Regions from separate parts of the Blautia sp. DFI.9.10 genome, predicted to be linked through region 1. Evidence: predicted binding sites of a transcription regulator. Region 1 holds the regulator's gene; each other region holds the start of a gene.
The links. The regulator Rex, encoded in region 1, represses fermentation and respiration genes when NADH is low (regulators of the CRP and FNR family bind a similar motif). The targets are predictions, from matches to a motif close to ATTGTTAANTANTTAACAAT.
Positions count from the first base shown of each region.

Region 2: NE671_RS00240 (CoB--CoM heterodisulfide reductase iron-sulfur subunit B family protein) is a predicted target of Rex. The motif match lies at 2,417-2,436, and genes of this name have one in related genera.
Region 3: NE671_RS09540 (oxidoreductase) is a predicted target of Rex. The motif match lies at 1,741-1,760, and genes of this name have one in related genera.

Region 1 covers NZ_JANGAA010000001.1:184,606-189,396, reverse strand. Annotated here, with positions in the region: gene alr (alanine racemase) at 1-166, opposite strand, end outside; gene NE671_RS00830 (NAD(P)H-hydrate dehydratase) at 163-1,680, opposite strand; gene NE671_RS00825 (redox-sensing transcriptional repressor Rex) at 1,742-2,389, opposite strand; gene abc-f (ribosomal protection-like ABC-F family protein) at 2,604-4,520, shown strand; gene NE671_RS00815 (pyridoxamine kinase) at 4,551-4,791, opposite strand, start outside.
Region 2 covers NZ_JANGAA010000001.1:53,672-58,462, reverse strand. Annotated here, with positions in the region: gene NE671_RS00250 (4Fe-4S binding protein) at 1-1,169, opposite strand, end outside; gene NE671_RS00245 (4Fe-4S dicluster domain-containing protein) at 1,174-1,563, opposite strand; gene NE671_RS00240 (CoB--CoM heterodisulfide reductase iron-sulfur subunit B family protein) at 1,560-2,354, opposite strand; gene NE671_RS00235 (L,D-transpeptidase family protein) at 2,729-4,168, opposite strand; gene NE671_RS00230 (3-isopropylmalate dehydratase large subunit) at 4,384-4,791, opposite strand, start outside.
Region 3 covers NZ_JANGAA010000013.1:81,474-86,264, forward strand. Annotated here, with positions in the region: gene NE671_RS09540 (oxidoreductase) at 1-1,697, opposite strand, end outside; gene NE671_RS09545 (NUDIX hydrolase) at 2,012-2,515, shown strand; gene NE671_RS09550 (BMC domain-containing protein) at 2,778-3,143, shown strand; gene NE671_RS09555 (BMC domain-containing protein) at 3,155-3,586, shown strand; gene NE671_RS09560 (EutP/PduV family microcompartment system protein) at 3,605-4,135, shown strand; gene NE671_RS09565 (hypothetical protein) at 4,265-4,447, shown strand; gene NE671_RS09570 (alanine/glycine:cation symporter family protein) at 4,440-4,791, shown strand, end outside.

The DNA of each region.
Region 1 (4,791 bases):
AGTCCTGGATCAGACGGGCAATAGCTCTGGCACCATGACCATAACCGTCTGCCTTGATCACAGCGATGATCTTTGTCCCTTCTTTGACATTTTTATGCATTTCCTCAAAATTGTGGGCAATGGCATCCAGTGATACCAGTGCTTTTACTCTCTCGTATTTCTTCATAACTTCGACTCCTCTTCACCTATAGCTAATGCCTTGGGCAGATATTCTATGATATCTCCTGCCAGCATACTGCGCTTTCCTTTTTCAGCGGCTGCAAGATCACCGCAAAGTCCGTGAAGATAAACACCTAACGCGGCCTTTAAAACCATGGGAGGCTGTTCCTCCGTTTTCAGATACATACATAACACTGCTGCCAGGATCCCGGAAAGCACATCTCCGCTTCCTGCAGTTGCCATTCCGGAATTACCGGAAAGATTCAGATACATCTGGCCTTTCTCATCTGCGATCACCGTACATGCATCCTTCAATACGCACACAGAGCCTGTTTCCGCAGCACATTTCAGTGCAGTATCTGCGATCTCATGCTGGATCTCCTGGATCGTTCTGCCACTGAGCCGGCTCATTTCTCCGATATGCGGTGTCAGGACTACATGCTCTCCCAGATACTGATACCACTGTGGATGTGCAGCCAGAAGGTTCAGGCCGTCCGCATCCAGGATCAGCGGCTTTTTCTCCCGGGCAGCCGCCGTGAGAAACCACTGTTCTCTCTCACGGCTGGCCACTGATGTTCCAAGTCCCGGTCCGATCACGATCACATCACACCAGGATAGAAGCTGTTCATTGGATTCCTGATCAAAGCGGCTGCAGACCATAGCCTCCGGAAGGAGTATCTGCAGCGGGATCCTGTTGGCTTCCACAGTCTGGATCTTTACCATTCCCGCACCGGCACGAAGTGCTGCACTGGCGCTTAAATAAGCGGCTCCGCACATTCCCTCACTTCCGGTCACAAAGAGCACTTTTCCGAAGGTACCCTTGTTTCCGCCGGGATCACGTTCCGGAAACAGCTGCAGATCTTTATTTTCCAGACAGGCGGCAGATGCAGTCACAGCTTCCTGCTCATAGATCCCGATATCGGCGGTAACGATCCTTCCTGCATACAGTCTTCCCGGATAAAAGCAAAGACCTCTTTTCCGGTAGGCAAATGTGACAGTCAGATCGGCGCTGAAGGCAATTCCCATTTCCAGGCCAGTATCTCCGTTCACTCCTGACGGGATGTCAACTGCGATCTTTTTGGCCCTCGCACTGTTCATCTCATGGATGATATCAGCATAATGCCCCTCGATCGGACGCGTCAGGCCTACCCCAAACACGGCATCTACTATAGTAGTATATTCACTCCACTGCGGGTTATTCACCTCCGGGACACGATAACCGGAAGCGATCTTATACTGAAGAGCTGTCTCTCTGGTCATTTTATCTTTGTTTCCGACCATATAAAACTCTACCCGGATCCCCTTCAGATGGAACAATCTGGCAACAGCGATACCGTCACCGCCATTGTTTCCGCTTCCGCAGACTACCAGGATCCTTTCGTCCTTCTGGAGATACTTTTCTGTTTCCTCTACCACCTTCAGTGCTGCCCGCTCCATCAGAACCTCGGAGGGAACTCCGATCTCACGGATCGTTGTGGAGTCCAGATCCTTCATTTCTTTGCAGGTAACAAGCTTCTTCATTCTGTCTTCTGCCTCCCCTCTGTCATAGAGAAAGCTGCCGTTTCCGGCAGCTTAACAATTCTTACTTATCCACATGTTCCTGCCTGTATTTGCTGAGATTATAAGACAGTGTCATCAGACTCTCGGAAAGATGAACGTTCTCTACGATCACATCATCCGGTGTCTCAAGATCAAGATGTGCAAAATTCCAGATTGCCTTGATCCCGTTCTCCACCAGAATATCTGCCATTTCCTTGGCTTTATTCTTGGGAAGTGTCAGGATCGCGATCTCCACGTTATTCTCTCTCAGGAAAAACGGAAGCTCACTGAGCATCTGGATCTCAAGTCCACGGACTGCGATGCCCTCAAGCACAGGATTTACGTCAAAGATACCAACCAGCCTGAACCCGCGCTTCTCAAAATCCACATAATTGGCAAGTGCCTGTCCCAGATTACCGGCACCCAGGATGATCATCGGATGAACGGTATCTAGTCCCAGGATCTTACCGATCTCTGTATAAAGATAGTGTACATTATAGCCATACCCCTGCTGCCCAAAACCGCCGAAATTATTAAGATCCTGACGGATCTGAGAAGCTGTGGTATGCATCTTCTTACTTAACTCATTGGAAGAAATACGTTCTACATTGTCTTCCATCAGCTCTCCTAAGTAGCGGTAATAGCGTGGCAGACGCTTAATCACCGCTTTCGAGATTTGTTTTGTCTCCACGATAGTTTTCCTCCTTACCTTACACTAGGTTAATTATAACGAATTGACATTTTCCTGTCAATTAAAGTTGTCTATTCTGTACAAATTTCTTTATAATTTTTCTAATAATTGATTTTTTCTTTGAAATCCCGGCAGTTTCCGTTATAATAGGTGGAGGATTTTTCCCTGTTCAGGCATAAACAGGGGTGATTCTTTATACAGGAGGACAGTTTTTATGATTTTATCATGTCAGAATATATGCAAGGCCTTTGGCGAAAAAGTAATTTTAAATGATGCATCCTTTCACATTGAAGACCGTGAAAAGGCTGCTCTGATCGGATGCAACGGTGCAGGAAAGACCACACTGCTGCGGATCATCATGCAGGAGCTTTCTGCTGATTCCGGTACCGTGGTGCTTGCCCGGGATAAAAATATCGGCTATCTTGCCCAGTACCAGGATATCCACGGACATCATACCATCTACGAGGAGCTTCTTACCACCAAGCAGCACATCATCGATATGGAACGCCGTATCCGCAATATGGAACAGGAAATGAACACGGTGACCGGTGATGAGCTGAACCGTCTGATGGAAACCTATACCCGCCTGACCCATCAGTTTGAGCTGGAGAACGGATACGCTTACAAAAGTGAGCTGACCGGTGTCTTAAAGGGTCTCGGCTTCACGGAGGAAGATTATGACAAGCAGATCGAAACTCTTTCCGGCGGTCAGAAAACCCGCGTGGCGCTGGGCAAGATGCTTCTTTCCAAGCCGGATATCCTGCTTCTGGATGAGCCAACCAATCACCTGGATATGGAAAGCATCTCCTGGCTGGAAACTTATCTTCTGAATTATCCGGGAGCTGTTTTTATCGTCTCCCATGACCGTTATTTTCTGGATAAGGTAGTCACCAAGGTCATTGAGATCGAAGCCGGACAGACCCGCGTATACAGCGGCAACTACTCTGCCTATGCTCTCAAGAAGGCTCAGCTTCGTGATGCACAGTACAAGGCATACTTAAATCAGCAGCGGGATATCAAGCATCAGGAAGCCGTTATCGCCAAGCTGAAATCCTTTAACCGTGAAAAATCCATCAAGCGTGCGGAAAGCCGTGAAAAAATGCTGGACCGTGTACAGAGGATCGAAAAGCCTCTTGAGCTCCAGGACCGGATGCGTATCTCGCTGGAACCACGGGTGTTAAGCGGAAACGATGTGCTCCACGTGGAAGCGCTTTCCAAGGCCTTTCCGGGACAGACCCTGTTCTCCGATATCTCCTTTGATATCAAACGCGGCGAGCGTGTGGCACTGATCGGAAACAACGGAACCGGAAAGACCACCATGCTGAAGATCATCAACGGTCTTATTGAGGCAGATGCCGGCAAATTTTCCCTTGGTTCCAAGGTGCAGATCGGTTATTACGATCAGGAACATCATGTTCTGCATATGGACAAGACGATTTTCCAGGAGATCTCCGATACTTATCCGACTCTCACAGAGACCGAGATCCGAAATATGCTTGCTGCATTTCTCTTTACCGGAGATGATGTTTTCAAGGAAATCTCCGCACTTTCCGGTGGAGAAAGAGGCCGTGTTTCCCTTGCAAAGCTGATGCTTTCCGAAGCCAACTTCCTGATCCTTGACGAGCCTACCAACCATCTGGATATTGCTTCCAAGGAGATCTTGGAGGAAGCACTAGTCAGCTACACCGGTACAGTCCTTTATGTATCCCATGACCGTTACTTTATCAATCAGACTGCGACCAGGATCATGGAACTGACAAACCAAGCAGTGGTAAATTACATCGGTGATTATGATTACTATCTGGAAAAGAAGGAGGAGCTGACCAGTACCTATGCACCGGGAAGCACTTCTCCGGAGGCACCTGCCGAAGAAAAATCGGTTTCCGAGAACAAGCTTTCCTGGCAGCAGATGAAGGAAGAACAGGCAAAGAAACGAAAACGGGAAGCCGAGCTGAAAAAAGTCGAAGCCCGTATCGAAGAGCTGGAAACAAGAGACAGCGAGATCGACGAGACTATGGTCCTTCCGGATGTCTGCACCAATGTAGCGGAATGTACAAAGCTGAGCCGCGAAAAAGCAGCCATCGCTGAAGAACTGGAAGAGCTTTATGAAAAATGGGAAGAGCTGGCCTGACGGTCAGCTCTTTTTTATCCCCTTATGTTTTTATGGAAGCAGCATGCCGAGATGCTGTTCAAAGCATACACCATCGTTACGGTCTGTTCCTTCCTCCACCGCATCCCGGATCGATGCCGAGATAAAGTCCACGGCCAGCTCTGCACAGGTTTTCATGGAATATCTTTTTACCAGCCCTGCACTGAGCACGGATGCAAAAAGATCTCCTGTCCCGGAATAGCTTCCGCCGGATTTCTCTGCAAATACCCAGGAGCTGTTTCCGTTTTCCAGG
Region 2 (4,791 bases), 130 kb from region 1:
ACACACTGGATAAATACGATCTCCTTCGGTGCTTTTCCATCGGAAAGACGCTCAAGATGTCCTTTTGTAGGTCCTGCAGCATTCATGATACGCTCCAGCTCCAGAGATGTGATCACATCCTTGCTCTGGCTGTATGCGTATTCATCATATTTGTCAAGCTTGATGGTATCAAATCCGGTTGCCACCACGATTGCTCCGTATTTCTGTGTTACGATCTCATCCTGCTGATCGTAATCAATGGCTCCTGCCTGACATACTTTGGAGCAGACACCACATTTGCCTGTCTTAAATTTCAGGCAATGCTCTCTGTCGATCACAGGAACATTTGGAATCGCCTGTGCAAACGGAGTATAAATAGCTGACCGGTTGTTCAGCCCTCTGTTGAACTCATTTGGAATCTTTTTGGAAGGACATTTTTCCTGGCAGACTCCACAGCCTGTACATTTGTCCATGTTGACACTTCGCGCTTTTTTGCGGATATCAACAGTAAAATCTCCTACAAAACCTGCAACTTTTTCTACTTCACTGTATGTATAGATATTGATCTTTTCGTGAGCTGCAGCCTCCACCATTTTTGGAGTAAGGATACATGCGGAGCAATCCAGAGTAGGGAAGGTTTTGTCAAGCTGTGACATTCTTCCGCCGATACTTGGTGTTTTTTCCACAATATCAACTTCATAGCCTGCATCGGCAATATCAAGAGCCGTCTGGATTCCGGCGATACCGCCTCCGATGATCAGGGCTCTCTTTGTAACCTGGCTTTCTCCCGGCTGAAGAGGAGCATTTAAATTAACTTTTGCTACTGCTGCTCTTGCAAGGATCACGGCCTTCTCCGTAGCCTCCTGCATATCCTTGTGGATCCAGGAACAGTGCTCACGGATATTTGCGATCTCCACCATATATGGATTCAGGCCGGCCTTTTCCGCTGCTTTACGGAAAGTTGCCTCATGCATACGCGGAGAACAGGAACAGACAACCACTCCTGTGAGATTTTTTTCACGGATGGCTTCCTGGATCCTGGACTGTCCTGCTTCAGAACACATATACTGATAATCTTCTGCATGGACAACTCCTGGCTCTTTTGCAATGATCTCCACAACCTTTTTCACGTCTACCGTAGCGGCAATATTACTTCCGCAATGACAGACAAATACACCGATTCTCTGCACTTTCTCACCTCCTGTATCTTCTGAACGCACTTACAAGCAGCTGCTGAGGAAGCTCCGGATCAAGAAGCTCCGGAATTTCATTTGGTGAAAGATAGTCTCCGCCTTTTTCCCGAACAACCAGCTGTCTTGCCCCGTCAATGATCTTTCCGGGTTTTACGTCTCGCGGACAGCGCTCCACACAGGCAAAACAGGAAAGACATTTCCACAGGGATGCTGAATTTACAAGTGCTTCGATATTTTCATTGATCACGTAGGACACAAACTGATGAGGCTTGATATCCATCTCGTCAAAGGATGGGCAGGTAGCAGAGCATTTGCCACACTTCATACATTTCAGAGGATTGGTCCCGCTGATCTCCTTTATTTTTTCCGCAGCAGAATGGTTATCTCTCATTTTGCCACCTCCTCTTTGACGCCAAGGGCTTCTGCCAGAAGCTCTGTAAAATAGTAAACCGGCATTTTATTTCCGGAATTTTTATTCAGATTGTATTTGCAGAGCGGACAGGCAGTGATCAGCATATCTGCGCCAAAGCCTGCTGCGCTTTCTTCAATCTTTTCACACATATTCTGTGACATTTCTTTTTCTTTCAGGGATATATATCCTCCACAGCATTCATTTCTGTAAGGATAGATCACAGGCTCAGCGCCAAGGGCACGGATAAAATCCTCCATGATCCTTGGATTTTCCGGATCATCAAATGCCATGATCTTTCCAGGTCTCAGAAGCAGACATCCGTAATAGGCTCCGATCTTCTTTCCGGTAAAAGGATTTACTACTTTTTCTTTCAGTTTATCAAAACCGACTCTGTCCCGGAGAACCTCCAGATAATGGAGAACGGTTGTCTCTCCTTCATAGGGAGCTTCCAACTGCATATAATTGTTGGCTCTGGTCCGGATATCTTCCACATTTTTCATATCATCATTGACACGCTTGATCACATGATGACAGGCTGAACAGATCGTCACCAGATCCTGGCCTTTTTCTTTTGCCTGGTTTAACGCACGGACGGAAGAAAGCTTTGTGGCGATCTCGTCTGTGCCAAGCGGATAAACACCACCACAACACTGCCAGTCCTCGATCTCCTCAAGCTCAAACCCAAGGGCTGTGGCACTGGCTCTGGCATACTCATCCAGATCTTTGGCCTTTGTTCTCAGGGTGCAACCCGGATAATAACTGTACTTCATACCTTTCATTATCCTTTCTTAGTCTAAAATCTGACGTTTATAGTAGATATTCTTGTTCATATATTGTCTTTTTTTTAACGATACATGAATAAAAAAATGAAATCTCAACTAACACTTATTTGAGTTTTTTTATCAATTTGCACCCAAATAAAAGAGAAAAACACTCTTCCTCCGCAATTAAGAAGTGTATTAGCTCGATTTCCGAAATCATCATATCACGTTATTTCTGTTTCGACAAGGCTTTTTCGATATTTTTTGTGTTTTTTTTAACGTACTTTTGAAAAACCTTATCATTTACGATCCTGCTTCCATGATAATTTTCATTTTCGGGCATAAAAAAAGCTCCGGATCTCTCCGAAGCTTTTTTGCTCCTATTAGTAAATAATGATCGGATAACCTGCATCAATGGTGTTATAGATCAGTGCTGCCTGATCCTTAGGCAGATTGATGCAGCCGTGGCTTCCGTTGGTTTTATAACGGTTCCCGCCAAAGGATGACTGCCAGGACGCATCATGAAGTCCCTGTCCGTAGACAAAAGGCATCCAGTAATTAACCTTTACGTTGTATCCATACTCAGAGCTTGACAGATTATAGGGACTCGCCTTGTAGGCGATCGGCCATGCACCACGATATGTTTCACGCCCCTTCACCGGCTTACCGCTGACAATATCTGTTTCCGTCACAAGGCTTCCGTCCTTATACAGCCACAAATGCTGTGCATCCAGACTGACCTCTATGTAACTGCCTGCCAGATCGTCTGTTCCGTTTCTCTGGTATCCTTTTTTGCTGTAAACAGGCTCTCTTGTTACAGCAGTACCACTTTTCAGGTCTTCCAGAAGCTGAGCATATTCTCCGTCCTGATCGATCCGGTATCCGTACTCATTTCCCTCAATGGTCACATCCGTTCCCGCAGATGTATGAAAGGTGCGGGGAACATAAATGGTATTGTATTTGTTGGCAAGCTCACTGATGTAGGCTTTAATGGCTTTTTCATCCAAAGTCAGCGCCTCCCCCTCAGCCTTCAGCCAGGATGTGATCGTATCGGAATCCAGAACAGCCGTTTCACTTCCGAATGTATAAGTTACTGTACTGCTGCGGTATTTCTTCAGCTGGCTGTTCAGGTCTGTAACCTTATTTTTCATATCCTCTGTTGCAGTGACAGTCGGACTTACATACACATGCTTGTTGATCGGTACTGTAATGATATCTCCAAGAAGAGCCGTATCAAATGCTGCGTTCAGATTTGTGTCCACAGTAGTCTCCAACTTATCCGGATCGATCTCCGTCCCCTGTACCTGCTTCACAAGGGTGAATTCTTTTTTCTCCTTATCGTACTGAATGGCGGCATCAACAGAAGCTTTTCTTTCTTCCGTACCGAAATTTGAAAGATCGAGAGCCTGCTTTTCCTGCTCCTCATCTTCCTCGATCTGACATTCCGGTTCTATATTTTCTTCCTTTGGAAAAAGCTTCCGGCTCTCTTCCCGCTGTTTCTGAATTTCTGTAAGCTTACTCAGAAGGGCTTCTTCATTGAGACTGTAGCCCAGCTCTTTCAAAGTAGTACTGTAAACTTCCTGATCATTTTCCTGAAAGGATACCGGACGATCTGCAAATTCCGCAGTGATCTTTTCTTCTGCCTGCTTTGCATCCAGTCCGGAAACATCCACTCCCCATATGGAAATCTTCCGTCCCAGCGTATTGTGATCTGCCAAGTATGTATAGACAAATAACCCTGCCACTGCCAGGATCGTTACGCCAATGCAGATTCCAAGTATGATCTTCAGTGTCTTTTTACTGATGGTTGATCTTTTCTCCATACCCTTATCCCTCGAGTCTTATGTAATATATGTTATGTTGTCACACTGGCTGTTATTATAATACAATAAATCCCATTTTCTGTAAAAATGACTTATCCCGGATCCTTCTGATCCGGTAAAAAAAGACAGACTGACGCCTCTGCGAAAATCTGTCTTTCTCATACGTTTCTTTATCTGTTTCTTCCGGCAATATTTCTCCAGGGATCTTCTGCTTCTTATTCCGGCATTACGATCTTGCCTGCAACGGCACAGGCTGCTGCTGTTTTCGGAGATGCCAGATAGATCTGAACCTTGGAAGTTCCCATACGTCCCAGAAAATTACGATTGTTGGTTGCCACGACCTTTTCACCGTCTGTCAGGATTCCGCCGGTCCTTCCGCAGCAAAGTCCGCAGCCCGGATGTGTAATGACAGCCCCTGCTTCCGCAAGAGTATCCAGAATGCCAAGCTCAATAGCCTGACGGTAAATTTTGCGGCTGGCAGGAGTCACGATCAGCTTTACAAAGTCTGCAACCTTTTTGCCCTTCAGCACCTCTGCTGCCGCCATAAGGTCCTCCAGACGTCCGTTGGTGCAGGAACCGATGAATACCTGGTCGATGGTCTCACCCTGAAGCTCACTGACATC
Region 3 (4,791 bases), on a different contig from region 1:
TTTGTATCATTTTTGCTTACCGGGTCAAGATCACGTCCGATCTGATCCATCATCTCAACGATAGAGATGTCTGCGTTTCTGTCAGCAAAGAATTCCACAACATCAAGACCTACAGCACCGCCGCCTACAACAACAACCTTTTTGCCTTCCAGATCCTTCGGAAAATCATTAATGTGGCTGATCATACCAAGAATAGAATAAATATTATGTTTCTCGTTGTCAATACGATCCTTCAGTCCTGCGATCGGAGGCAGAAGCGGAGCGGAGCCGGTGGAGCTTACGATGATATTCGGATGGAACTTGCGGATGTTTTCCGGTGTTCCTTCTGTGTTTTTGAAGATGTAAAGATTATCAAGCTGTTCAGCACGATGCATGAGATAGTGCGGGAAATCAGCAAGACGGTTCTTTGCAGGGATCTTTGAGATCAGAGATGCAAGTCCGCCAAGCTCATTGCCTTTTTCCAGAAGGAAGGTATTGCATCCAACCTCTGCGGCTGTACAGGCAGCTTCCAGTCCGGCAGTGCCTCCGCCGATAACGACCACGTTGCAGTTTTTATTTACATGTTTTTTCTTATATACATCGCCCTCAAGAACAGATGGGTTTACAGTACAGCGGATCGGACGGTTTACACCGATACGGTTTCCGGCACAGCCAACGTTACAGGAGATACATTTGCGGAGGTCACACTCATGACCTGTGGCAACCTTGTTTACCCATGCAGGGTCTGCGATCAGACCACGGCCCATACCGATCAGGTCTGCATCACCGTCAGCCAGGATACGCTCAGCAACCTTCGGGTCACGGACATTACCCATGGAGATACATGGCTTGTTGAATTTTTCTCTTACGGCCTTTGCCATGTAGGAACGCCATCCGTCCGGGAGATAATTTGCATCGATCTGGTACTGGATGGAACCGTTAAGTCCGCAGGAAACATCAAAGATATCAACCTCTTCCTGAAGATAATCCAGGTATTCCAGAGTATCCTCCAGTGTATTTCCGCCCTCCATCAGCTCATCCGCACTGAGACGGAGCATGATCGGGAAGAAAGGTCCTACCTGTTTTCTTACCTCATCGATGACCATACGGCAGAAACGGGTACGGTTCTCAACAGATCCGCCGAATTCATCGGTACGCTTGTTTGTGATCGGGGAGAGGAACTGACTGATCAGATAGGAGTGTCCTGCATGGATCTCTACTGCGTCAAAGCCAGCTGTCTGTGCACGTTTTGCAGCCTCACCGTATTTTTTCACGATGTGAAGGATCTCGTCTTTGGAAAGAGGACGCGGGATCTCGCCGCCTTCTTTGGATGGAACGTCAGATGCGGAAACCGGTTGCATGTTGATCCTGGAAGAAACAGCGGAAGCTCCGGCATGGTTGATTTGGATCGCGATCTTTGTTCCGTATCTATGAATGTTTTCACAGAATTTGAAAAGACGTGGCAGATAGTTGTCATGATCGATGCGCAGCTGTGTGGTTCCGTTGGAGCCCTGCGGGGAATCGATGCTTGCGTTCTCTACGATGATGAGACCTGTACCACCCTTTGCACGCTGCTCATAATAATTGATATGAAGAAAACTCATTTCGCCGTTCTGTTCACCGTAGTTGGTGCCCATCGGCATCATAACAATACGGTTCTTGATAGTCATATTTTTAACAGTTAATGGGGAAAAAATATGCGGATAATCATTCTTCATCTGAAAAAAACCTCCCTGGTTATTTTAAATAGAATCGTTTGTTTGTGTTAATTATATAACAAAAATATCTATAAAACTAATTCATAATACAAGTGATATAATAAAAATAATCTATAGATTTTCTTATGAGATAAAAGGAGCAGAATGTGCAGATAGCAGCTGAAAAAAATAACTGGAAAAGGGTAGCAGATTCCAGGGTTTACATACAGGACTTTAGCGTGTTATCATAACAAATAAAAAAGATACAGAACACGGGGAGACGGAAATGTAAGACCATATTACCGTGAAATGTAAAAAAGACAGGAGATAGAAAAATGGAATTCTGGGATATTTACGATGCAGATAAGAAACCGACAGGACGTACCATGAAGCGCAACGACTGGTGCCTGAAAGATGGAGAATATCATCTGACAGTCTTAGGTGTGGTGGCAAGACCGGACAAAACTTTTCTCATTACCAAACGCGTGATGACAAAAGCCTGGGCTCCAGGCTGGTGGGAAGTTTCCGGCGGCGCTGCCCAGGCAGGTGAAGAATCCAGGGATGCGGTACTCCGTGAAGTAAAAGAGGAGACAGGACTGGATGCTAGCCAGGCAGAAGGCGGATATCTTTTTACCTATAAAAGAGAGAACCCTGGGGAAGGAGATAATTACTTTGTAGATGTGTACCGGTTTGTCATGGATGTGGAAGACAAGGATCTGAAACTTCAGACAGAAGAGACAGACGGATATATGTTTGCGACACTGGATCAGATCAAAGCGTTTGCGGCTGAGGGAAAATTTTTGCATTATGACAGTATTAAGAAGGCGTTTGAATTTTAAACAGATTTTGACTGGTTTTCCAGACTGATGTGAAAATGAGTGTTGTTTTATGTGGATTTTAATTTTTAAGAACGTTGTTTTTTGCCTTGTTTTCAAAGAATTGTATTGACATTAAGAGGTATAGATAGTAAAATTTATCGTAGGAAAATTGTAAGCCGGATGGACAAAATCCGGCTTATCGAATATTAGATTGAGAGAGAAAACGATAGCATTGATCTTGACAATGCTATGTTGCGAAATTTTTGAAAGCGAGGAATCATCAATGGCAGATGAACATAAAGACCAGATCAGAATCGTACAGGAAACCGTAGCCGGTAAGGAGATCACATTTGCCCATATCATGGGTGGTCCGGCACCTATCATATATCAGAAGCTTGGACTGAATCCGCAGGTGGACTATGGATCATCTGCAATTGGTATCATGAATATGACACCTTCCGAGTCTGCTGTGATCGCATCCGATATTGCTGTGAAGAGCGGTAATGTGTATCTTGGATTTGCAGACCGTTTTACAGGAACACTGATCATAACAGGAGAGATTTCCGATGTGCAGACAGCAATGGAAGAGATCGTGGACTATTTCCGTGATACTCTTGGATATGTAGTCTGCAAGATCACCAAGAGATAAGGAAGTGCACCATGGAAGAACGGATAACGAAGGAAGAACTGCTGGAGCGGCTGTTTCATGATGATTATGAGAATCTTAAGGGAAAAAGACTTCGACTGACACGTGTGCGGGTACCTGGAAAAGAGCTTTCTTTTGCACATGTTTTTACGCCAAGTGATAAATCTGTTTATGAGAATCTTGCGTTACATATCGGTGTCCATGAAGGCGAGGACCACAGGGGAGATGCCATTGGTATGGTCAGAGTCACACCCTGGGAGGCGATTGTAGTTGCGGCAGATGTTGCAGTGAAGGCAGCTCATGTGGAAGTAGGATTTATGGATCGTTTCTGCGGGACGCTGATCCTGACAGGCGGTTTTACGGAAGTGATGACAGCTGTGGAGGAAGTGGTACGATTTTTCCATGAGACATTGAAATTCGATGTCTGTAAGATCCACAGAAGCTGAGGCAGGACGGGATAAAAAATGAAAAAAATTTTTCTGATGGGTCGAAGTGAAGCCGGCAAAACATCCCTGACACAGGCGCTTAAAGGGGAAGAGCTTCATTATCATAAGACTCAGTATACCAATACAAATGAAGATACTATTGATTCACCGGGAGAATATGCGGAATCCAAGCATTTCAGCGTAGGACTGGCCTGCTTTTCCTTTGAGGCGGATGTGATCGCCATTGTACAGGCAGCCAATGAGCCCTTTAACCTGTTTAGTGACGGCAGCAGGAATTTTCTACTACGGCCGCTGATCGGGATCATCACCAAGGTGGATTCTCCCCATGCCAACATTCCCATGGTCAGACAGTGGATGGAGAACATGGGCTGTGAACGGATCTTCATGGTAAATAACAAGACCAGGGAAGGCATCAGCGAGCTGATGGATTATCTGCAGGATGATCTCCCGACGCTTACGCTTGAACAGGCGAAATTCAAGCAGAGCCTTGGCCTTAACGAATGGGATTCCATGCCGGAAGGGGTGGAGTATCCGGAATCCATACGGTAAAATAGTAATATTCACGAAAAATGAATAAAAATACAAAATTCAAACAGAAAAAGTAGAAATTCCTCCGGAACTGTGATATACTGTCATCGTTTGGAAGATTCGTGGGCTGAAATGTAAGATCCCCAGAGCATGAAGGATAAAGAGGATAGAAACGGGGCTCGCAGATATATGGCAGAAGAGCTGTATGTCGGGAACACCGGGTATCCGTATCTGCCTTCATGTTCCGGGGATTTTTTATATTCTATACACAGATTTTCCGAATGGATGCAAAAGACAAAAAATAAGAAGGACAGGAGAGGAAAAGATGTTTGAATTATTTGAAAATCTGACCAACTGGCTCTGGGGACTGCCGCTGCTGATCACGATCCTCGCTACAGGCGTATATCTGACAGTACGTTCCGGTTTCTTCCAGTTTCGCCATTTTGGTTACATTGTGAAAAACATGTTCAGTAAAGAACGTCGCCAGGAAGGCGGAGATGACGGAAAGAGCCTGACACCGTTCCAGGCTATTTCCATTGCGATCGGAGGTACTGTTGGTGTATCCAATATGTCCGGTGTTGCAACGGCTATTGCAACAGGAGGACCTGGGGCATTATTCTGGCTCTGGATCGCAGCGCTTCTTGCCATGGTCATCAAGATGGCAGAGGTAACACTTG